One region of the Streptomyces sp. NPDC059787 genome, then DNA from elsewhere that is predicted to be linked to it. Evidence: riboswitches for the same ligand, from Rfam matches in the RefSeq annotation. Region 1 holds a riboswitch; the other holds the start of a gene.

Evidence for each region. A riboswitch is a leader RNA that binds a small molecule or an ion and turns the genes downstream of it on or off. The one in region 1 is predicted to bind S-adenosylmethionine.
Region 2: it holds a riboswitch for S-adenosylmethionine, as region 1 does, so the genes downstream of both, thrC (threonine synthase) here and ACFV5H_RS37165 (aminotransferase class V-fold PLP-dependent enzyme) in region 1, are expected to answer to the same signal.

What each region holds. Positions count from the first base shown of each region.
Region 1 covers NZ_JBHWHX010000089.1:551-9,693, reverse strand. The annotation lists gene ACFV5H_RS37200 (Ig-like domain-containing protein) at 1-1,151, shown strand, start outside; gene ACFV5H_RS37195 (hypothetical protein) at 1,245-1,646, opposite strand; gene ACFV5H_RS37190 (heme-copper oxidase subunit III) at 1,885-2,496, shown strand; gene ACFV5H_RS37185 (c-type cytochrome) at 2,580-3,392, shown strand; gene ACFV5H_RS37180 (Rieske 2Fe-2S domain-containing protein) at 3,389-4,447, shown strand; gene ACFV5H_RS37175 (cytochrome bc complex cytochrome b subunit) at 4,444-6,081, shown strand; gene trpD (anthranilate phosphoribosyltransferase) at 6,236-7,300, shown strand; SAM riboswitch class IV at 7,946-8,062, shown strand; gene ACFV5H_RS37165 (aminotransferase class V-fold PLP-dependent enzyme) at 8,225-9,143, shown strand, end outside.
Region 2 covers NZ_JBHWHX010000031.1:2,137-15,323, reverse strand. The annotation lists gene murQ (N-acetylmuramic acid 6-phosphate etherase) at 1-194, shown strand, start outside; gene ACFV5H_RS25910 (hypothetical protein) at 244-816, shown strand; gene ACFV5H_RS25905 (MFS transporter) at 1,025-2,494, opposite strand; gene ACFV5H_RS25900 (NADH:flavin oxidoreductase) at 2,856-3,986, opposite strand; gene ACFV5H_RS25895 (hypothetical protein) at 4,144-4,500, shown strand; gene ACFV5H_RS25890 (serine/threonine-protein kinase) at 4,637-6,106, shown strand; gene ACFV5H_RS25885 (hypothetical protein) at 7,059-7,286, shown strand; gene groL (chaperonin GroEL) at 7,377-8,999, opposite strand; gene ACFV5H_RS25875 (cold-shock protein) at 9,325-9,528, opposite strand; gene ACFV5H_RS25870 (ubiquitin-like small modifier protein 1) at 9,959-10,234, opposite strand; gene thrC (threonine synthase) at 10,316-11,605, opposite strand; SAM riboswitch class I at 11,623-11,770, opposite strand; gene ACFV5H_RS25860 (glucosyl-3-phosphoglycerate synthase) at 11,911-12,855, shown strand; gene ACFV5H_RS25855 (trehalose-6-phosphate synthase) at 12,914-13,187, shown strand, end outside.

The sequences.
Region 1 (9,143 bases):
CCGAGCCCTACGACGCGGCGGACCAGATCTCCTTCAGCGGGTCCGTCGAAACGGGCGGGGAGGCCGACCCCGACAAGCCCCTGGAGGTCGTCGCCGAGGACTCCGACGGGCGCATCACGGACGTCACCGTCGTGGACGCCTCGGGACGCCACGTGACGGGCGAACTGGCCGCCGACGGCAGCCGCTGGCACAGCACCTCCCCGCTGGCCGCGGGCGCCCGGTACACGGTCCGGGTGAGCACCGAGGACGAGGACGGGGCGCCCGGCCGCAAGGTCCTCACCTTCACCACCGCCAGGTCGGCCGCCACCCGGCGCCTGACCGTCGCCTTCGGCCCCGGGGCGGGCACGTACGGCGTCGGCCAGCCCCTCACCGCCGAGCTGAGCGCACCCGTCAAGGACCCGGCCCAGCGAGCCGTCGTGGAGCGCGCCCTGAAGGTCGAGTCCACCCCCGCCGTGTCCGGCACCTGGCACTGGGTGGACGACAAGAAGCTGCACTACCGCCCCCAGGACTACTGGCCCGCCCACGCCACCATCGGCGTGCGCAGCACCCTGGAGGGCGTCAAGGTCAACGACCGGCTGCGGGGCGGCAGGTCCGCGCCCCTGACGATCCGCACCGGCGACCGGGTGATAGCCGTCACCGACGCCGCCACGCACCGGCTGACGGTCTACAAGAACGACGAGGAGATCAGGCAGATCCCCGTCACCACCGGCAAGCCCGGCTTCGAGACCCGCAACGGCGTCAAGGTCGTACTCGCCAAGGAACGCCTCGTACGTATGCGCAGTACCACCGTCGGCATCGCCGAGGGTTCGACGGAGTCGTACGACCTGGACGTCGAGTTCGCCACCCGGGTGACCTGGAGCGGCGAGTACGTCCACGCCGCCCCCTGGTCCGTCGGCTCCCAGGGCTACGACAACGTCAGCCACGGCTGCGTCGGCATGAGCACCGACAACGCGGAGTGGTTCTTCGACACCGTCCGCGAGGGCGACATCGTCAAGGTCGAGAACTCGACCGGCGAAACGATGGAACCCTTCGGCAACGGCTACGGCGACTGGAACCTCGACTGGCGGAAATGGCAGGCGGGCAGCGCCCTGACCACCAACAAGCCCCCCGGCCGGGCAGAGCAGGCCCGACTGAGGCCACAGACCGTGTGAAACGCCCCTGGGGCAGCACCTCAGGGGCGCGGGGAACTGCGCGACAAACCACAACGGACCCGCAGTCGCCACGCCACCGGAGGAAGCGAGTTCTCAGGCGCTCTGCAAATTCTTCTGCCGCAGCAGAGACGCCAGCGCCGAGGCGAACTCGACCGGCTCCACCGGCAGGGTGACCGCGGACTCGGCGCGACTCCACGTCGCCAGCCACGCGTCCTGCGGCCTGCCGATCAGCAGAAGCACCGGCGGACAGTTGAACACCTCGTCCTTGATCTGCCGGCACATCCCCATGCCCCCCATCGGCACGGCCTCACCGTCCAGCACGCACACGTCGATGCCGCCCCGGTCCAGCTCGGCCAGTACGGCCGCCGGGGTCGCGCACTCCACGAACTCCACGACGGGCACGTCCGGCGCCGGCCGCCGCCCGGTGGCGAGCCGCACCTGCTCCCGGGTGTTGGCGTCGTCGCTGTAGACCAGCACCGTGGCGGTCGCCTGCATTGTTCCTCCACGCGTAAGAGAGAGGGCACGGCTCTGTCGGGAACTTCGGGTACCGATGGCGCGGATGCTACCCCTTCCGACCGCTTGTCAACACTGGTTCGGACACGCCTTCGAGACGGCTGCGGGACGGCTCCGCCACGGGCCGCGGATGGGCCATCCGGGCAGTCCAGGAGGGCCGAACACACCGAACGGCACCCCCGGGAGTGAGGGCGGGATAAGCGACCGACATAATGTCGGCGTGGCGACAGCAACGACAGTAGATACCGGGCACGCGCACCCGTCGGTCAACCGACCGAACCTCACCAGCGTCGGAACCATCATCTGGCTGAGTTCCGAGCTGATGTTCTTCGCGGCCCTCTTCGCGATGTACTTCACTCTGCGATCGGTGACCGGACCCGACTTCTGGTCGGAGAAGGCCGACGCCCTGAACTTCCCGTTCTCGGCGACGAACACCACGATCCTGGTGCTCTCCTCCCTCACCTGCCAGCTCGGCGTGTTCGCCGCCGAGCGCGGTGACGTGAAGAAGCTCCGGGGCTGGTTCGTCGTCACCTTCATCATGGGCGCGATCTTCATCGGCGGTCAGGTCTTCGAGTACACCGAGCTGGTCAAGCACGAGGGCCTGTCCCTCTCCTCCGACCCGTACGGCTCGGCGTTCTACCTGACCACCGGCTTCCACGGCCTGCACGTGACGGGCGGTCTCATCGCCTTCCTGCTGGTCCTGGGCCGGACCTACGCAGCCAAGAGGTTCACCCACGAGCAGGCGACCGCGGCCATCGTCGTGTCCTACTACTGGCACTTCGTCGATGTCGTCTGGATCGGCCTCTTCGCCACGATCTACATGATCAAGTAGCCGGGCCCACATCCGCGCGCGCCCCTTTCCGGGCGCACCAACCAGAAGCATCGACGCAGAAGATCCTGACACCGGGGTAATCCGTGAAAAAGCTCTCCGCACGACGACGCCATCCGCTGGCGGCGCTCGTCGTCCTACTCCTCGCGCTGGCATGCACCGGGGGGCTCTACGCCGTGTTCGCACCCGCGGACAAGGCGCAGGCCGACGAAACTGCCCAGTCCCTCACGATCGAGGAGGGCAAGAAGCTCTACTCGGTCGGCTGCGCCAGCTGCCACGGCACCGGCGGTCAGGGCACGTCCGACGGCCCGAGCCTGGTGGGCGTGGGCGCCGCGGCCGTCGACTTCCAGGTGAGCACCGGCCGTATGCCGGCCGCCACCTCGCAGGCCGCGCAGGTCCCGGACAAGCCGGCCGTCTACACGCAGGCCGAGATCGACCAGCTGGCGGCGTACATCGCCTCCCTGGGCGCCGGCCCGGCCGTCCCCACCGCCGAGCAGTACGGCCCCGAGGGCGCCGACATCGCCAAGGGCGGCGAACTGTTCCGCAACAACTGCGCGCAGTGCCACAACTTCACCGGCAAGGGCGGTGCGCTCACGCACGGCAAGTACGCCCCGAGCCTTGAGGACGTCGCCCCCAAGCACATCTACGAGGCCATGCTCACCGGCCCGCAGAACATGCCCTCCTTCCCCGACAGCACGCTGACGGAGCAGAACAAGAAGGACATCATCGCGTACCTGGGCGAGGTCAACACCGACGAGTCCGAGAGCCCGGGCGGCATGGCGCTGGGCGGGCTGGGCCCGGTCAGTGAGGGCCTGTTCGGCTGGATCTTCGGTCTCGGCGGACTGATCGCCGTCGCCGTGTGGGTCGCCGCTCGGACCGCAAAGGCCAAGAAGTCATGAGTAGCCAAGACATCCCCGAAGAGAACCTGCCCGCAGCGCAGGACACCACCCACGGCACGGTGAAGGTCGCGGACGAGAAGAACCCGTTCGCCGACCCGGGCCTGCCGCCCCACGAGCACCGGATCCAGGACATCGACGAGCGGGCCGCCAAGCGGTCCGAGCGCGCGGTCGCCCTGATGTTCACGCTGTCGATGCTGGCCACCGTCGGCTTCATCGCCTCGTTCGTGGCGATCCCGGTCGAGAAGATCGTCTACATCTTCCCGCTGGGCCACATCAGCGCCCTGAACTTCGCGCTCGGCGTGACGCTCGGCATCGCCCTGTTCGCCATCGGCGCGGGCGCGGTCCACTGGGCCCGCACCCTGATGTCCGACGAGGAGCTGGCCGACGAGCGGCACCCGATCGAGGCCTCGCCCGAGGTCAAGGCGAAGGTCATGGACGACTTCCGCCAGGGTGCCAAGGAGTCGGCGCTCGGCCGGCGCAAGCTGATCCGCAACACCATGTTCGGCGCCCTCGCCCTGTTCCCGCTCTCCGGCGTCGTGCTGCTGCGCGAGCTCGGGCCGCTGCCCGAGACCAAGCTGCGCCACACCCTGTGGGGCAAGGGCAAGCTGATCGTCAACATGAACACCAACGAGCCGCTGCGGCCGTCGGACCTCATCGTGGGCTCGCTGACCTTCGCCAAGCCCGAGGGCCTGGAGGAGCACGACCACGACTTCCAGAACGAGATCGCCAAGGCTGCCCTGATGCTGATCCGCATCAAGCCGGACGACATCAAGGACAAGCAGTCACTCGAGTGGTCGCACGAGGGCATCCTCGCGTACTCGAAGATCTGCACCCACGTCGGTTGCCCGATCTCCCTGTACGAGCAGCAGACACACCACGCGCTGTGCCCCTGCCACCAGTCCACCTTCGACCTTTCCGACGGTGCCAAGGTCATCTTCGGCCCCGCCGGTCACCCGCTGCCGCAGCTGCGCATCGGCGTGAACGACGAGGGTTACCTCGAAGCGCTCGGCGACTTCGCAGAGCCCGTCGGTCCTGCCTTCTGGGAGCGCGGATGAGTACTACGACGACCCCCGAGTCCCGCTCGCGCGGGAAGGCACCGGCCGGCGAGCGCGTCGCCGACTGGGCCGACGGCCGGCTGGGGATCTACTCCCTGGCCAAGGCCAACATGCGCAAGATCTTCCCGGACCACTGGTCCTTCATGCTGGGCGAGATCTGCCTCTACAGCTTCCTCATCATCATCCTCACGGGTGTGTACCTGACGCTGTTCTTCCACCCGTCGATGAACGAGGTGGAGTACCACGGCAGTTACGTCCCGCTGCAGGGACAGCTGATGAGTGAGGCCTACAAGTCGACGCTGGACATCAGCTTCGACGTCCGTGGCGGTCTGCTGATCCGGCAGATCCACCACTGGGCCGCGGTCATCTTCCTGGCCGGCATGTTCGTGCACATGATGCGCGTCTTCTTCACCGGCGCGTTCCGCAAGCCGCGTGAGATCAACTGGCTGTTCGGCTTCCTGCTGTTCGTCCTCGGCATGTTCACCGGTTTCACCGGTTACTCGCTGCCGGACGACCTGCTCTCCGGAACCGGTGTCCGCTTCACCCAGGGCGCGATCCTGTCCGTGCCGATCGTCGGCACGTACATCTCGATGTTCCTGTTCGGCGGGGAGTTCCCCGGCACCGACTTCGTCGCCCGGTTCTACTCGATCCACATCCTGCTGCTGCCGGGCATCATGCTCGGCCTGGTGGTCGCCCACCTGATCCTGGTCTTCTACCACAAGCACACGCAGTTCGCGGGTGCCGGACGGACCAACAAGAACGTCGTGGGCATGCCGCTGCTGCCGGTCTACATGGCCAAGGCGGGAGGCTTCTTCTTCCTGGTCTTCGGCTTCACCGCCCTGATCGCCGGCATCGCGTCCATCAACCCGATCTGGGCCCTGGGCCCGTACCGTCCGGACATGGTCTCCACGGGCGCCCAGCCCGACTGGTACATGGGCTTCGCCGAGGGTCTGGTCCGCGCCATGCCAGGCTGGGAGATCAACCTCTGGGGCCACACCCTGGTCCTGGGCGTCTTCGTCCCGCTGGTGATCTTCGGTATCTTCCTGGCGGTCATCGCGCTCTACCCGTTCATCGAGTCCTGGATCACCGGGGACAAGCGCGAGCACCACATCCTGGACCGGCCGCGCAACGCGCCGACCCGTACGGCCTTCGGCGTCGCCTGGGTCACGGCGTACATGATCATGCTGATCGGTGGTGGCAACGACATCTTCGCCACCCACTTCAACCTCTCGATCAACGCGGTCACCTGGTTCGTCCGCATCGGCTTCTTCGTGGGACCGGTCATCGCGTTCGTCGTCACCAAGCGGATCTGCCTCGGCCTCCAGCGCCGGGACAAGGACAAGGTGCTGCACGGCCGCGAGTCGGGCATCATCAAGCGCCTGCCGCACGGTGAGTTCATCGAGGTGCACGAGCCGCTCAGCCAGGAGCAGATGTACACCCTCACCGCGCACGAGCAGTACAAGCCGGCCGAGATCGGCCCGACGGTCGACGAGAACGGCGTGAAGCGCAAGGTGAAGGCGACCGAGAAGCTGCGCGCCAAGCTGAGCAAGGGCTACTACGGCGAGGACGCCCAGATCCCGAAGCCGACCGTCGAGGAGTACAAGGAGATCACGAGCGGCCACGGCCACCACTGATCACCTTCAGCGCCTCACCCCAGTCGCCACACGACGGCGAAGGGCCCCCGTCCGTTCTGCGGACGGGGGCCCTTCGCCGTCCCCGGACCTGGATAGGGTGGACACCGGTACCCTGCCGGGTCCCCGGACTCTTCTACGACCATCAGGAGCGGCCATGAGCGCTGTGACCCCCGCTGGAGGCGACACCGCGGCGGGCCGCTCCTGGCCCGCCGTGCTGAACGGACTGCTGGACGGCCGGGACCTGACCGCCGACGACACCGCCTGGGCGATGGACCTGATCATGCGCGGTGAGGCGACCGACGCGCAGATCGCCGGGTTCGCGGTGTCCCTGCGGGCCAAGGGCGAGACCGTCGAGGAGATCACCGGCTGCGTACGGGCGCTGTACGACCACGCCCATGTGATCGAGGTGCCGGGCGAGACCGTCGACATCGTCGGCACCGGCGGCGACGGCGCCAAGACGGTGAACATCTCCACGATGTCCTCGATCGTCGTGGCCGGCACCGGCGCGAAGGTCGTCAAGCACGGCAACCGGGCCGCGTCCTCCGCGTCCGGCGCCTCCGACGTCCTGGAGAAGCTCGGCGTCAATCTGGAGCTGACGCCGCGACGGGTCGCCGAGGTCGCCGAGGAGGCCGGGATCACCTTCTGCTTCGCGGTGAAGTTCCACCCGGCGCTGCGCCACGTCGCCGCCGCGCGGGGCCAGCTGGGCGTCCGCACGGTGTTCAACTTCCTCGGCCCGCTGGCCAACCCGGCACGGGTCAAGGCACAGGCCGTCGGGGTCGCCGACCCGCGGATGGCGCCCATCATGGCCGGGGTCTTCGCCGAGCGAGGCAACTCCACGCTGGTGTTCCGCGGCGACGACGGCCTGGACGAGCTGACGACCACCGCCACCTCCAAGGTGTGGGTGGTCCGCGACGGCAAGGTCGCCGAGGAGGCCTTCGACCCGCGCGACGTCGGCATCGACCTCGTGCCCGTGGAGGCGCTGCGCGGCGCCGACGCCTCCTACAACGCGGAGGTCGCCCGCCGGCTCCTCGACGGCGAACCGGGCCCCGTACGGGACGCGGTGCTGCTGAACTCGGCGGCGGCCCTGGTGGCCCTGGAACCGGGCGACGGCACCCTGACGGAACAGCTCCGCGCCGGAATGGCGAAGGCGGCCGAGTCGATCGACTCAGGGGCCGCCAAGCGGGTCCTGGAACGCTGGGTGACCGTCAGCAACGCGTAAGGCCTGCCCGGCGAGGCGTGCCGGAGACGCGAGGTCCGGTGCGTACTCCTCCACTGCCTTGCAGCCGCACGCTCGGCTTCTCCCCCCGCTCGGCTTCGCTCGAGCGGGGGGACCCCTCATGTGTGGGCCCTCCATGTGTGGGCCCTCCATGTGTGGGCCCTCCATGTGTGGGGCCCTCATGCGCGGGTCCGCATACGTGGGGGCCATGCGTGAGTCCCTGTGCGTGAACCCCCGTGCGCGGGGTCCTCATGTGTGGGTCCGCATACGTGGGGGCCATGCGTGAGCCCCTGTGCGTGGACCCCTGTGCGCGGGGTCCTCATGCGTGGGTCCGCATACGTGGGGCCCGTGCGTGAGCCCCTGTGCGCGGGGTCCTCATGCGTGGGTCCGCATACGTGGGGCCCGTGCGTGAGCCCCTGTGCGCGAATCCCCGTGCGCGGGCCCCCTGCACAAGGGCCCCGTACGCGGCCCCTGTGCGCGGGGCTCCGTGTGTAGGGACCCCCATCGCCCCTGCTCACCAGGTTGCGAGGCACCTCCGGTTTCCTCCGGGGCGATCCGCCGGGCGGGCCCTGCCGCCCGGCGGGGGGATGTCCCGTGATCCGGACATGGGTTGCGGGGCGTCGATCATTTCGCGTACTTTTCTGTCCAGGTCATGAGTGACAGCCATCAGGCCCCGGCCGGCTGTCCGGCAACCCTCCGTCCGTGGCGGGGTGCCCCGGGTGAAGACCAGGCCGTGAGCAGCAAGGCTCACGGCAAGCGCGGACCCCTCGCACACCAGGGGTCCTGGTCGTCGAGGAGTCTCCCGTGAGCAAGCGAATGCGTTAGGGCTGCCGAGCCCCGCCTCCGCGCACCCTTTTTCTCTTCCTTCCGCGCTTGAGCGATGTGCGCTCGCGCGGGGATTCCGCCTGCCTCACCGGGAGTTGTGTCATGTCCGTCCCCACCGTTGCCGCCGGCCGGTCCGTCCGCGCCCCGCTGCCCGTCCTCGGCCGGGACGTCACCGTCCCCCTCGTCACCGGGGGCGAGGTCACCTACGCCGCCCTCGACTACGCCGCCAGCGCCCCCGCCCTCCAGCGGGTCTGGGACGACGTGGCCGCCTACGCGCCGTACTACGGCAGCGTCCACCGGGGCGCCGGATACCTCTCCCAGCTCTCCACCGACCTGTTCGAGAACGCCCGCCGGACCGTCGCCGAGTTCCTCGACTGCCGTACCGGGGACCAGGTGGTCTTCACCCGGTCCACCACCGACTCCCTCAACCTGCTCGCCGCCGCGCTCCCCGACGGCTGCGAGGTCTTCGTCTTCGAGACCGAGCACCACGCCTCCCTGCTGCCCTGGCGGGACGCGCGCGTCACCTGCCTGGACGCCCCGCGCAGCCCCCGCCAGGCGGTGGAGACCCTGGAGCGTGCCCTCGCCGACCGTGCCCCCCACGGCCCCGCCCTGGTCTGCGTCACCGGCGCCTCCAACGTCACCGGCGAGCTGTGGCCCGTACGGGAACTGGCCGCCGCCGCACACGCGCACGGCGCGCGGATCGTGCTGGACGCCGCCCAGCTCGCCCCGCACCACGCCGTCTCGGTGACCGGCCTGGACGTCGACTGGGTCGCCTTCTCCGGACACAAGCTGTACGCGCCCTTCGGCTCCGGCGTGCTGGCCGGCCGCGCCGACTGGCTCCAGGAGGCCGAGCCCTACCTCGCGGGCGGCGGCGCCAGCCGCAAGGTCACCCGGCGCGAGGACGGGGGAGTGGACGTGGAGTGGCACGAGGGCGCCGCCCGTCACGAGGCCGGCTCGCCCAACGTCATCGGCGCCCACGCCGTCGCGTCCGCCTGCAAGGCGCTCACCGAGGCCGGGTTCG
Region 2 (13,187 bases), on a different contig from region 1:
GTTCCCGCCGTATCGTCGCGCAGGCGACGGGTGCGGCGGACGACGTCATCGAGCGGGCCCTGACCGCCACGGACGGCGAGGTCAAGCACGCGATCCTGGTGATCCTGGCGGACGTGGACGGTCCGACGGCCGCCCGTCTGCTCGCGGAGTCCGACGGCCGTCTGCGCGCGGCGCTCACCAGGGCGCGGGAGTAGAGGGAATCCGTGGGCGGATACTGGAGAGCACCCGACCCGGAGACGAACCATGAACCACGCGCAGCTCACCGCCCTGGGCCGCGCCCTGCGCGTGCTCGGGGAGCACGGCGAGGCGCTGTCCGCCGACACCCCGGACGCCCGGCTGCACGAAGTGAAGGACGACCTGCGGCGGGCCCTGGACCTGCTGGAGGAGAGCGTCACCACGGCCGCGCCCAGCACGCGTTGCGCCGAGCACCCGACCGGACCGGTCGACAAGAGCGCCCCCGACCTGTGCCTGCTCTGCGAGACCCGGCGCCGCACCGCCCGCCGCGCCGAGTTCAACGGCCCGGCCCCGCAGGCCCGGCCCGCCGGGCCCGTGCAGTCCCGGTACGGGGTGCGCGGTGACCGGCCGCAGCCGCAGCAGCGCTGGCTGCCGGAGCTGTGGAACGGGCAGACGTGGCAGCTGTGCGGCACCCCGCGCCGGGACCGGCGCGAGGCGGAACTGTTCGTCGCGGCGCAGCGACGCGGGCCCCGGCCCGCCATGGCGTACCGGATCGTCCACGAGTTCACCGACTACGAGGTGCTGCGCGTGTGGGGGACACCGGTCAGGGTCGACATCGAGCCGATGGGCGGCAATCCCTGAAGGGGCGCGGGGAACTGCGCACGGGGTCTGGGGCGGAGCCCCAGGGACGGGAAGGGAAGGGGCGGCGGGGGCGAGAAACACCACCGCGACGGCCCACCCACCGCGGACAACCGCAGCTCCCGGGCCCCGCCACGACCCCGAACACGGCAACGGCCGCCGCCCCGGGGTTCCCGGGACGGCGGCCGTCATCCGGCAGCGCCGACCGGCCCTACGCCTTCGACGGCTCCGCCACGCGCCCCGCGACGGCGTCCTCCGCCCCCGCGGCCCGCTGCCGCGGAATGAAGCCGGCGATGACGAAGCCGAGCAGCGCCGCCCCGGCCCCGAGCGCCAGCACCGTACGGAAGGCGTCCTCGGACGGCAGTGCGAACCCGCCGAACTCCGTGGTCATCTGGGCCAGGACGACACCGGCGACGGCACTGGCGACGGAGGTGCCGATGGACCGCATGAGGGTGTTGAGGGCGTTGGCGGCACCCGTCTCGGAGGCGGGCACGGCGCCCATGATCAGCGTGGGCATCGCACCGTAGGTGAAGCCGATGCCGGCGCCGATGACGCAGGACGCCAGCACGAAGTGCCAGACCTCGCTCATGAGCAGGACGTTCAGGCCGTAGCCGGCGGCCACGATCAGGGCGCCGATCATGAGCGTCACCTTCGGGCCCTTGGCGCGGGAGACGAGCGCGGAGACCGGGGCCAGCGCCATCATCACCAGGCCGGACGGCGCCATGACCAGACCGGCCGTCAGCAGCGACTGGCCCAGGCCGTAGCCGGTCTCCTCCGGGAGCTGCAGCACCTGCGGGATGACCAGGGACATCGAGAACATCGCGAAGCCGATGGCGATCGAGGCGAGGTTGGTGATCAGCACCTGGGGGCGGGCCGTGCTGCGCAGGTCCACCAGCGGCTGGTCGTTGCGCAGCTCGTAGAAGCCCCAGGCCACCAGGATCACGACGGCCGCCGCGAACAGGCCGAGGGTGGTGCCGCTCGCCCAGCCCCAGTCGCCGCCCTTGGAGATCGCCAGCAGCAGACAGATCAGTCCGGCCGCCATGCCGATCGAGCCGGGCAGGTCGAACCGGCCACCGGTGCGCACCTTCGACTCCGGCACCATGATCAGCACCAGGACCAGCGCGACCACACCCAGCGCGGCCGAGATCCAGAAGAGCATGTGCCAGTCGAAGTTGTCGGCGATGAGCGCGGCGACGGGCAGGCCGAGGGCACCGCCGACGCCGAGCGAGGCGCTGATCATCGCGGTGGCCGAGCCCAGCTTCTCCGCGGGCAGTTCGTCGCGCAGGATGCTGATGCCGAGCGGGATCACACCGGACGACAGGCCCTGCAGGGCGCGGCCGACGATCATCGGGACCAGGGAGTCGCTGAGTCCGGCGACCACGGAGCCGACCACCAGCATGGCCATGCTGACCAGCAGCATGCGGCGCTTGCCGTACATGTCGCCGAGGCGGCCCATGACGGGCGTGGCGACGGCGGCGGCGAGCAGGGTGGCGGTGATGGCCCAGGCGGTGTCCGCGGCGGAGGCGTTCAGGTACTGCGGCAGTTGCCCCACGATCGGGATCACCAGGGTCTGCATCAGCGAGACCACGATGCCGCCGAAGGCCAGTACGGGCACCACGGCACCGGTCTTGGGCGGCGCGGCGGTGCCGGGCGTGGGGGAACGGTCGAGTGCGTCGGACATGAAGGAGGTCTCCGTCGTGACTCAGGCCAATACTTGACTCAGGCAACTTTAAGGCGATTGATTGACTTAAGCAAATTAAAAACGGGTGACGCGCGGATGGCGCCCCCGCTTCCGGGGGCGCCATCGACCGGCTCAGCTCGGCGTCTTCACGGGACACCGACCCGCACGACGTCAGCTCGGCGTCTTCACGGACGCCGGCTCGTACGGCGTCAGCTCGGCGTCTTCACGGACGCCGGCTCGTACGGCGTCAGCTCAGGGTCCGCATGGACACCGACCCGCACGACGTCAGCTCAGGGTCCGCATGGACACCGACCCGCACGACGTCAGCTCAGGGTCCGCATGGACACCGACCCGCACGACGTCAGCTCAGCGTCTTCATGGACGCCGGCTCGTACGGCGTCAGCTCGTCGAAGCGGCCGGCCAGCACCTTGGCCGCCCAGTTCGGGTCCTGGAGCAGCGCACGGCCCACGGCGACGAGGTCGAACTCGTCCCGCTCCATCCGGTCGAGCAGGTTGTCGATGCTGCCGAGCTCGGCACCCTGCCCCTGGAAAGCCTTGAGGAACTCGCCGTTCAGCCCGACGGAGCCGACGGTGATGGCGGGCCTGCCGGTCAGCTTCTTCGTCCAGCCGGCCAGGTTGAGGTCGGAGTCCTCGAACTCCGGCAGCCAGTAGCGGCGCGTGGACGCGTGGAAGGCGTCGACACCGGCCGCGGCGAGCGGGGCGAGGATCGCCTCCAGTTCCTGGGGCGTCTCGGCGAGCCGGGCGTCGTAGGCGTCCTGCTTCCACTGCGAGTACCGGAAGATCACGGGGAACTCGGGCGACACGGCGGCACGCACCGCCGCCACGATCTCCGCCGCGAACCGCGCACGGGCCACCGGGTCACCGCCGTAGGCGTCGGTGCGGCGGTTGGTGCCGGACCACAGGAACTGGTCGATGAGATAGCCGTGGGCGCCGTGCAGCTCCACACCGTCGAAGCCGATGCGCTCGGCGTCGGCGGCGGCCCGGGCGAACGCGGCGACGACGTCGTCGATGTCGGTCTGCGTCATCGCCTCGCCCTTGCCCTCGGTGCCGTCCGTGCGCACCCCGGACGGGCCGACCGCCGGGGCCTCGGGGTACGGCGCCTGACCCTGCTCGCGGACCATGCCGATGTGCCAGAGCTGCGGCACGATCGTGCCGCCCGCCGCGTGCACCGCCTCGGCGACCTCCGCCCAGCCCGCGAGCTGCTCCTCCCCGTGGAACCGCGGCACCCGGTCGCTCAGCCCGGCCGACTCGTGCCCCACGTACGTCCCCTCGGTGACGATCAGCCCGACACCGGCCGCGGCGCGACGCGAGTAGTACGACACCACGTCCGCACCGGGCACACCGCCCGGCGAGAACATCCGGGTCATCGGCGCCATGGCGATGCGGTTGGGGACGGTCAGGCCGTTGATCGTGACGGGCCGGGAGAGGAGCCCGGCGGCTCGGGCGGCGGTGTCCGGGGAGGTGGTGGTCACGTGGGGGCTCCTCTGCTTTGCATACCGGTTAGTACGTGCGCATGCATTAAATGCACGCTCAGCACCAACCGGGAAGCGGGGAGAGGCATTCCCCTCGGGCCCCGGACGTGACGCCGGTCACGGGACGCCCTCCCGCGCACCGGGGTACGGTCGCCCGATGAGAACACGCCTCCTGCGCTTCGGCCTGTACGCGGACGAGGAAGGACTGGCGTGGGCCGGCTCGGTCGTCGACCGGGCCGTGGAGCTCCGGAACGCCCGGACCGTCGGCCGGGACGTCCTCCGCACGCTCCCCGGCAGCGGTACGACGACCGCCGACCTCTACGACCACCTGGCGCAGCAGTGGGCCTGGGAGCACCCGGGCCGAAGCAGCGGCGCACGGGAGCCGGTCGAGCTGCGCGTCCGTCTGGTGTGCTCGCTGCGGACCTGGCGGGCGGTCCGCAAGGCGGTGCTGCGGGGCCTGTGCCCGCAGGGCACGGCACCGCACGTCTGCCGCGTGCCGTGGTGCGCCGCCTGAAACGCCGCACGCCCGAAGCCCGGGCAATGTCACAAAGCGGCCACACCCCGCCGTACCGCGGGAGGCCGGCGCCTTATGAGCGCAGGATTACCCGCATGGGGGACAACGCCCACCGCTGACCACATGAGGGGCTGCCGTGACGGGGGCACGCATCGGGGACTACTCGATCGAACGCAAGCTGGGCAGCGGAGGCATGGGATCCGTCTATCTGGGGCGTTCGCGTTCCGGCCGGGCCGTCGCCATCAAGGTGATCCGGCCCGAGTACGCGGCCGACCCACGGTTCAGGGACCGATTCCGCAAGGAGGTCGAGGCCGCCCGCAGGGTCGGCGGCTTCCATACGGCGGCGGTGGTGGACGCCGACCCCGACGCGGCACAGCCATGGATGGCGAGCGCGTACGTCAAAGGACCGACGCTGGCCGAAGCCGTCGCCCGGCGCGGCCCCCTCGACGAAGCCGGACTCCGGTCCCTCGCCGCCGCGCTGGCCGAGGCACTGGAAGCGATCCACGGCTGCGGGCTGGTGCACCGCGACCTCAAACCGGGCAACATCATCCTGGCCGAGGACGGCCCCCGCGTCCTGGACTTCGGAATCGCCCAGGCGCTGGAGGGCACCCGGCTGACCGTCGACGGCGCGGCTGTCGGAACCCCGGGGTTCATCGCACCCGAGCAGGTCCTGGGCCGCGCGATCACCGGGGCGTGCGACGTCTTCGCCCTCGGCGCCGTACTGGTAGCCGCGGCCGGCGGCAGCGCCTTCGGGGAGGGGTCGCCGTACGGGCTGATGTACCGGGCGGTGCACGACACCCCGGATGTGACCGCGCTGCCCGCCGCCCTGCGCCCCCTCGCTGAAGCCTGCCTCCGCAAGGAACCCGAACAACGGCCGTCACCAAGGCGGTTACTGGACCTGTGCGCAGACCGTACCGATCACACGGCCACCGTGACCGACCCCCCGGACGCCCCCTTCCACGCATCCCCCACCGTGACGGCCGGCCGTCCCCGCCCCGAGGCCCCGCCCACGCCTCCGCCCCCACCCCCGCACCGGCCGCCGGACCCTCCCCGGCCCTCGACCGCCCCCCGCCGACGTGCGAGAACCACGCCGCCGCTCGCCCTCTACCGGCGCAACCGCCGGAGCTGGACGATCCTGATCACGCGAAACCTGCTCGTCATGGCCGGGTTCGTCACGACGACCGTGCTGGGCAGCATCCACGACCTGCCCGACTCGGTCCCCCTGACAGGATTCCTCGGCTCTTTCTTCACGGCCATCCGGCTGGTCGGCCTGTACGGAAGCACCAACGACGGAATCGTGATCAACGAGTTGGGCATCGGGATGGGCTCCCCGGGCAATCTGGCCGTGCTGCGCTGGACGGACATGAGGTCCCTGGAACTGGCCGACGGCGCCAGGGAGACGTGGCTGACCGTCCGGTGCGGTGAGCGGCAGTACCTCCCCCTGGCCTTCCACCGCCCGCTGTGGGTCCGCAACAAACGGAACGGAACCATTCACATCCGCACCCGATGGCTGCGGCCCATCGGCGACACGCCTCCGCTCCCGGACGCCTTGCGCGCCTTCGCCGCACACCGGCACGTCCCCCTGACGGAGACCCGGGCCGGCTGACCGGACTCCCGAAGCTCAAGTACCGAGCTCCGAGCCCTCTTTTCAAGGAACGGGCGGAGGGTCCCACCCGCCCTCCCACCCCCGCGTGTTGACTTGACGCGTCCGGCTCGCCACGCAAGGTCACGAACGTCTGGCGTGCCCGCATAACGAACAGCCACCGCCCGGTGCACACAACACCTGCGGGGGCCTGACCTACAAGATCGAGAGAAAGTCGATCCCATGGCTGCCGCCCAGCCTGGTCCTGCTCGCCTGTCCGCGCACGGCTCCCCGCACCCGATGGCCAATCCGGGTTACGGAAAACGCACCGTGCCGGGCCAACACCGGCGCACGCGGCATGACTTCACGCACCTCCCGCCCCGGGAGGCGGCCGTCGCCGCCTTCATCGACCGGCTCACCGACGGCGCCGACATCTCGGTGAAGACGCCGGCCAGGACGCTCCCGTACGGACAGCGCTCCCTGCGGACCGCCCTCAACAACCTTCAGCGCACAGGCCACTTGCGCCGCGGCCGGGAAACCGTCGCGGCAGGGGACACCGGGAGTGGCACACGCTGGATCACCCGATCGTGGTGGTCGCCCACCGCACGCGACGACGACTGGTGGGCGGCGTTCACCCGCGGCGACGTACCGGGCGAGGACGCCGCCCCGCCTGAACGCGCCCGCCCCACCCGCTCCCGCGCCCACCTCCTCCTCGCCGCCCTCGGCCGTGACACCCCCGCGCTGTCGCTCTCCCGGACCGACTGCGCGCGGCTCGCCCCGCTGGTGGAGGAGTGGTTCGCGCGCGGTGCCACCGACGAGGCCGTACGTGCCGCACTCACCGCCGGCCTGCCCACTCCCGTGCGCCATCCGGCGGCCCTGCTACGCCGTCGCCTGACCGACAAGCTGCCGCCGGAGCCGCTGCCCGCTCCGGCTCCTGGAGTGCGCGAAATGCCGGGCGCCGGGTCGTCCGGAGGTGTTGCCGGGCGGCATCTGCGGCGCGTGTCGGGGCGAACGCGCCCCCCGCCCGCCCCGACACGCCCCTGTCGGCATCGACCGCGACAGCGACACGGTCAAGGTATACAGCGAGCCCAAGAACGGCCGCTACCAGCAGTCTCCGTCCTACCCCTGGGGAACCACCGTCGTACTCCCCTCCCCCGTGGACATCACCCTCGACACCGAGGAACTCAAGGAGTACGCGGACTGACCCCACACACGCCCGAGGGCGGCACCCCCTGCCACACAGGGGGTGCCGCCCTCGGTCGTACGACGGACGGATCCGATCCTCGAATAAGGATCAGAAGTCCATGTCACCGCCCGGCATGCCGCCGCCGGCCGGGGCCGCGGCCTTCTCCGGCTTGTCGGCGATGACGGCCTCGGTGGTGAGGAACAGCGCGGCGATGGAGGCGGCGTTCTGCAGCGCGGAGCGCGTCACCTTCGCCGGGTCGATGATGCCCTCGGCGATCATGTCGACGTACTCGCCGGTCGCGGCGTTCAGGCCGTGGCCGACCGTGAGGTTGCGGACCTTCTCCACGACAACGCCGCCCTCGAGACCACCGTTGACGGCGATCTGCTTCAGCGGGGCCTCCAGCGCGAGCTTCACGGCGTTGGCGCCGGTCGCCTCGTCACCGTCGAGCTCCAGCTTCTCGAAGACCTGGGAGGCCTGCAGCAGGGCCACGCCACCACCGGCGACGATGCCCTCCTCGACGGCCGCCTTGGCGTTGCGCACGGCGTCCTCGATGCGGTGCTTGCGCTCCTTGAGCTCCACCTCGGTGGCGGCACCGGCCTTGATGACCGCGACACCGCCGGCGAGCTTCGCCAGGCGCTCCTGCAGCTTCTCGCGGTCGTAGTCCGAGTCGCTGTTCTCGATCTCGGCGCGGATCTGGTTCACGCGGCCCTGGACCTGGTCGGCCGAGCCGGCACCGTCGACGATGGTGGTCTCGTCCTTGGTGATGACGACCTTGCGGGCCTTGCCCAGCAGGTCGAGCGTCGCGTTCTCCAGCTTGAGGCCGACCTCCTCGGAGATGACCTCGCCGCCCGTGAGGATGGCGATGTCGCCGAGCATGGCCTTGCGGCGGTCACCGAAGCCCGGGGCCTTGACGGCGACGGACTTGAAGGTGCCGCGGATCTTGTTGACGACCAGGGTCGACAGGGCCTCGCCCTCGACGTCCTCGGCGATGATCAGCAGCGGCTTGCCCGACTGCATGACCTTCTCCAGGAGCGGGAGCAGGTCCTTGACGTTGGAGACCTTGGAGTTCGCGATCAGGATGTACGGGTCGTCGAGGACGGCCTCCATACGCTCCATGTCGGTGGCGAAGTACGCCGAGATGTAGCCCTTGTCGAAGCGCATACCCTCGGTGAGCTCCAGCTCCAGACCGAAGGTCTGGGACTCCTCGACGGTGATGACGCCTTCCTTGCCGACCTTGTCCATGGCCTCGGCGATGAGCTCGCCGATCTGGGTGTCGGCGGCGGAGATGGAGGCCGTGGAGGCGATCTGCTCCTTGGTCTCGACATCCTTCGCCTGCTCGAGCAGGGCACCGGAGACGGCCTCGACGGCCTTCTCGATGCCGCGCTTCAGAGCCATCGGGTTGGCGCCGGCGGCCACGTTGCGCAGACCCTCGCGCACCAGGGCCTGGGCGAGGACGGTCGCGGTGGTCGTACCGTCACCGGCGACGTCGTCCGTCTTCTTGGCGACTTCCTTGACCAGCTCGGCGCCGATCTTCTCGTACGGGTCCTCGAGCTCGATCTCCTTGGCGATGGACACACCATCGTTGGTGATCGTGGGGGCGCCCCACTTCTTCTCGAGGACGACGTTGCGGCCCTTGGGGCCGAGCGTCACCTTGACGGCGTCCGCGAGCTGGTTCATGCCGCGCTCGAGGCCGCGCCGCGCCTCCTCGTCGAACGCGATGATCTTGGCCATGTGAAGTGGTCCCTCCAGGACTGGGGGTGATTCCTTCGGACCGCGCCCGCGCCCGCGACGGACGGCTCGCCGACCCCGTGGTTCCTTGCCCCACACGGCCCGCGGGCCTCACCGACCCGGTCCTTCGTTGTCACTCTCACCTTCAGAGTGCTAACGCCAATGATTAGCACTCGACCCATGCGAGTGCAAGCGCCCATGAGGAGTACACGGGGGCGCTCGGCCGTACGCGAACACCTCTCGGCCGCGCGCGGGCACGGCGAAGGGCCCGCACCCCGGGAGGTGCGGGCCCTTCGCCGGCAGAAGATGCTTGCGGCTGGCAGCGCGTTCAGGCGCTGAGACGAACCATGTCGGCCTGCGGGCCCTTCTGACCCTGCGAGATCTCGAACTCGACCCGCTGGCCTTCTTCGAGGGTGCGGTAGCCGTCCATCTGGATCGCGCTGTAGTGGACGAAAACATCCGCACCACCGTCGACCGCGATGAAGCCGTACCCCTTCTCCGCGTTGAACCACTTGACGGTGCCCTGAGCCATGCCTAACTCCCCTATTACTGGCCCTTGCACAGATCCACACTTCGCGGATCCGGGTCAGACCTCACCCCCCAACGGTTGGGGGCGTGCGCCGGAACGCGTCGACCGCGGCTGAATGTATCTGTCCAACTGCCGTCTGCAACAGGTCAATCGGACGAGAAATCTGGACGACGCCGGTCCGGAATGTGGCGAGAATTCGCCTTAATCCAGGGCAAGTCGGGCCACGCGAAGGTCACAAATGCCGCGAAAGGTGCCCACACTTTGGCTACATCCAGTCGGGCCCGCGGCAGGAATTCAGTGTTTCCGATCAGTGGATCGGGAGCGCGTTCCCCAACTCTATCGCGCTCAATCCCATGGAATTGCCCCCTCCGCTTCTCTCACGGAGGGGGCAAAGTCCCAAACGCTCGGTAACCGTCATTACCGAAGGTAATGATCAGCCGCCGGCCACCGCCGGAATGATCGACACGCCGGCCCCGTCCGGGGTCGTCGTCTCGAGCCCCTGCTCGAACCGCACGTCGTCGTCATTGACGTAGACGTTCACGAACCGCCGCAACTTGCCCTGATCGTCCAGCACCCGGGCGGCGATCCCGGTGTGGTTCTTCTCCAGGTCCTGGATGACCTCGCCGAGGGTCGCACCCTCGGCGGCAACCTCGGCCTGCCCACCGGTGTAGGTGCGCAGGATGGTGGGGATACGAACAGTCACGCTCACGACAAAACCTCCGGAAGGGACAGCACCCTAGGGGCGCGGGGAACTGCGCGACCGGCCACAGACGGCCCGCGGACGAACGACTCAGACAAGCCCGGCTTCACGGAACGACTCAAGGCTCGGACGGATCGTCGCGGTCAGCCCCGTGCCGGCCACCGCGTCCAGCGTCTTCAGACCATCCCCGGTGTTCAGCACAACCGTGGTCAGGGACGGGTCGAGGGCACCGCTCTCGAGCAGCTTCCTGGTCACGCCGACCGTGACACCCCCCGCGGTCTCCGCGAAGATCCCCTCGGTGCGCGCCAGCAGCTTGATCGCGTCGACGATCTGCCCGTCGTTCACGTCCTCCACCGCCCCGCCCGTCCGGCGGGCGATGTCCAGCACGTACGGCCCGTCCGCCGGGTTCCCGATCGCCAGCGACTTGGCGATCGTGTCCGGCTTCTGCGGACGTACGACGTCGTGCCCCGCCTTGTACGCGGTGGACACCGGCGAGCACCCCTCGGCCTGCGCGCCGAAGATCCTGTACGGCTTGTCCTCGACCAGCCCGAGCGCGATCAGCTCCTGCAGCCCCTTGTCGATCTTCGTGAGCTGGGAGCCGGAGGCGATCGGGATCACGATCTGGTCCGGGAGCCGCCAGCCGAGCTGCTCGCAGATCTCGTACGCGAGGGTCTTGGACCCCTCCGCGTAGTACGGCCGCAGGTTGACGTTGACGAAGCCCCAGCCCTCGCCGGCCGGGTCGCCGATCAGCTCGGAGCAGAAGCGGTTCACGTCGTCGTAGTTGCCCTCGATGCCGACGAGTTCACCGCCGTAGACGGCGGCCATGACGACCTTGCCCTGCTCCAGGTCGTGCGGGATGAACACGCAGGACCGGAAGCCCGCCCGGGCCGCGGCGGCACCGACGGCGCCGGCGAGGTTGCCGGTGGAGGAGCAGGAGAGGGTGGTGAAGCCGAAGGCGCGGGCGGCCTCGATGGCCTGGGCGACGACGCGGTCCTTGAAGGAGTGCGTCGGGTTGCCGGAGTCGTCCTTGACGAACAGCTTGCCGGCGTCGACACCCAGCTCACGCGCGAGGTTGTCGGCCTGGACGAGCTTGGTCCAGCCGGGGTTCAGGTTCGGCTTGGTCGCCACGTCCGCCGGGACGGGCAGCAGCGGCGCGTAGCGCCAGATGTTCGCGGGTCCCGCTTCGATCCGCTTGCGGAGCTCCTCGGTGTCGTGGGCCGAGAAGTCGTACGCGATCTCCAGCGGGCCGAAACACTCCTCGCAGGCGAAGACGGGGCCGAGGGGGACGCGGTGCCCGCATTCGCGGCAGGAGAGCGCCGCGGCCGGACCGAGGTCTACGGCGGCGGAATCGGTGGTGCTTGCAACAGTCTGCACAGCCATGGAGGCGAGGCCCTTTCTCCTCATCTTCCTCACGACGCACCTCGCCGTGAGACGGATTTGGCACCTTCCCTAGCCGGGAGCCTCGCCACGTCCGTGTGACAAGAACCGACTGGAGGGTTGCCGGGGCTTCATCGGGCCGTATCCCTCTGCCCCTCTGGATGAGCGGTGTTCAGTTGTCGTCCGCGCGGTGACCCCGGCATGCGGTGGTCATCGGCGTTGTTCAAGACTGTAACCGAAGGCCTGCATGGTTGAGATAGTCGTCCGTACCGCGAGATGGATCACAGGCCAGTGAGGAGCCCGGGACCGTGCTGGAAGAAGTCGAGCGCTGGCTGATCGACCGTTCCTGGTCCGTGGCCGACCGCCCGCTCCACCGGATCCTGGCGGCGAAACGCGCGACGGGTCAGACGGTGAGCGTGGTGCTGCCCGCGCTCGACGAGGAGGCGACGGTCGGCGAGATCGTGTCGGTGATCCGGCACGACCTGGTGCTCCAGGTCCCGCTGGTCGACGAGGTGGTGGTGGTCGACTCGGGTTCGACCGACCGCACGGCCGAGGTGGCGGCGGCGGCGGGCGCGCGAGTGGTGCACCGGGACGCGATCCTGCCCCGGATACCGGCGGTGCCCGGCAAGGGCGAGGTGCTGTGGCGCTCCCTGCTCGTCACCCGCGGGGACATCGTGTGCTTCGTCGACGCGGATCTGCGGGAGTTCTCCTCCGACTTCGTCTCCGGCATCGTCGGCCCGCTGCTCACCGAGCCGGACGTGCACCTGGTCAAGGCGATGTACGACCGTCCGCTGGGCTCCGCCGCCGGTCAGGGCGGCCGGGTCACGGAGCTGATGGCCCGCCCGCTGCTGAACATGCACTGGCCCCAGCTCGCCGGCTTCGTCCAGCCGCTCGGCGGCGAGTACGCGGCCCGCCGCACCCTGCTGGAACAGCTCCCGTTCCCGGTCGGGTACGGCGTCGAGCTGGGCATGCTGGTCGACGCCCTGCACCTGGTGGGCCTGGACGCCCTCGCCCAGGTGGACGTCGGCGTCCGCGTCCACCGCCACCAGGACGGCCAGGCCCTCGGCCGGATGGCCGCCGCGATCTACCGCACCGCGCAGCTCCGCCTGGCCCGCGGCCATCTGATCCGCCCGTCCCTGACCCAGTTCGAGCGCACCGGCGACAACTTCGAACCCCGTACGTACTCCGTGGACACGGAGGAACGGCCGCCGATGGCGGAGATCGCGGAGTACCAGGCACGAAGGGTGGCCTGACCCGTATACGGCCGATCCGTGCGTTTGAGGCCCGTGGGGCCGGGCTAGGTTGACGCGTATGGCTGTCACGCAGGGTGCTCAGGTGCTGGTCGCGTCGAATCGCGGGCCCGTCTCGTACACGGTGGAGGACGACGGTTCGCTGCGGGCCGGGCGGGGCGGTGGCGGGCTGGTGTCCGGGCTGTCGGCGATCGGACCGGACGCGGGGGCGCTGTGGGTGTGCTCGGCGCTGTCCGACGGCGACCGCGAGGCGGTGCGGCGCGGGGTCGGCGAGGACGGCGTGCGGATGCTGGACATCCCGGCGGACGTGCACGCGGACGCGTACAACGGGATCG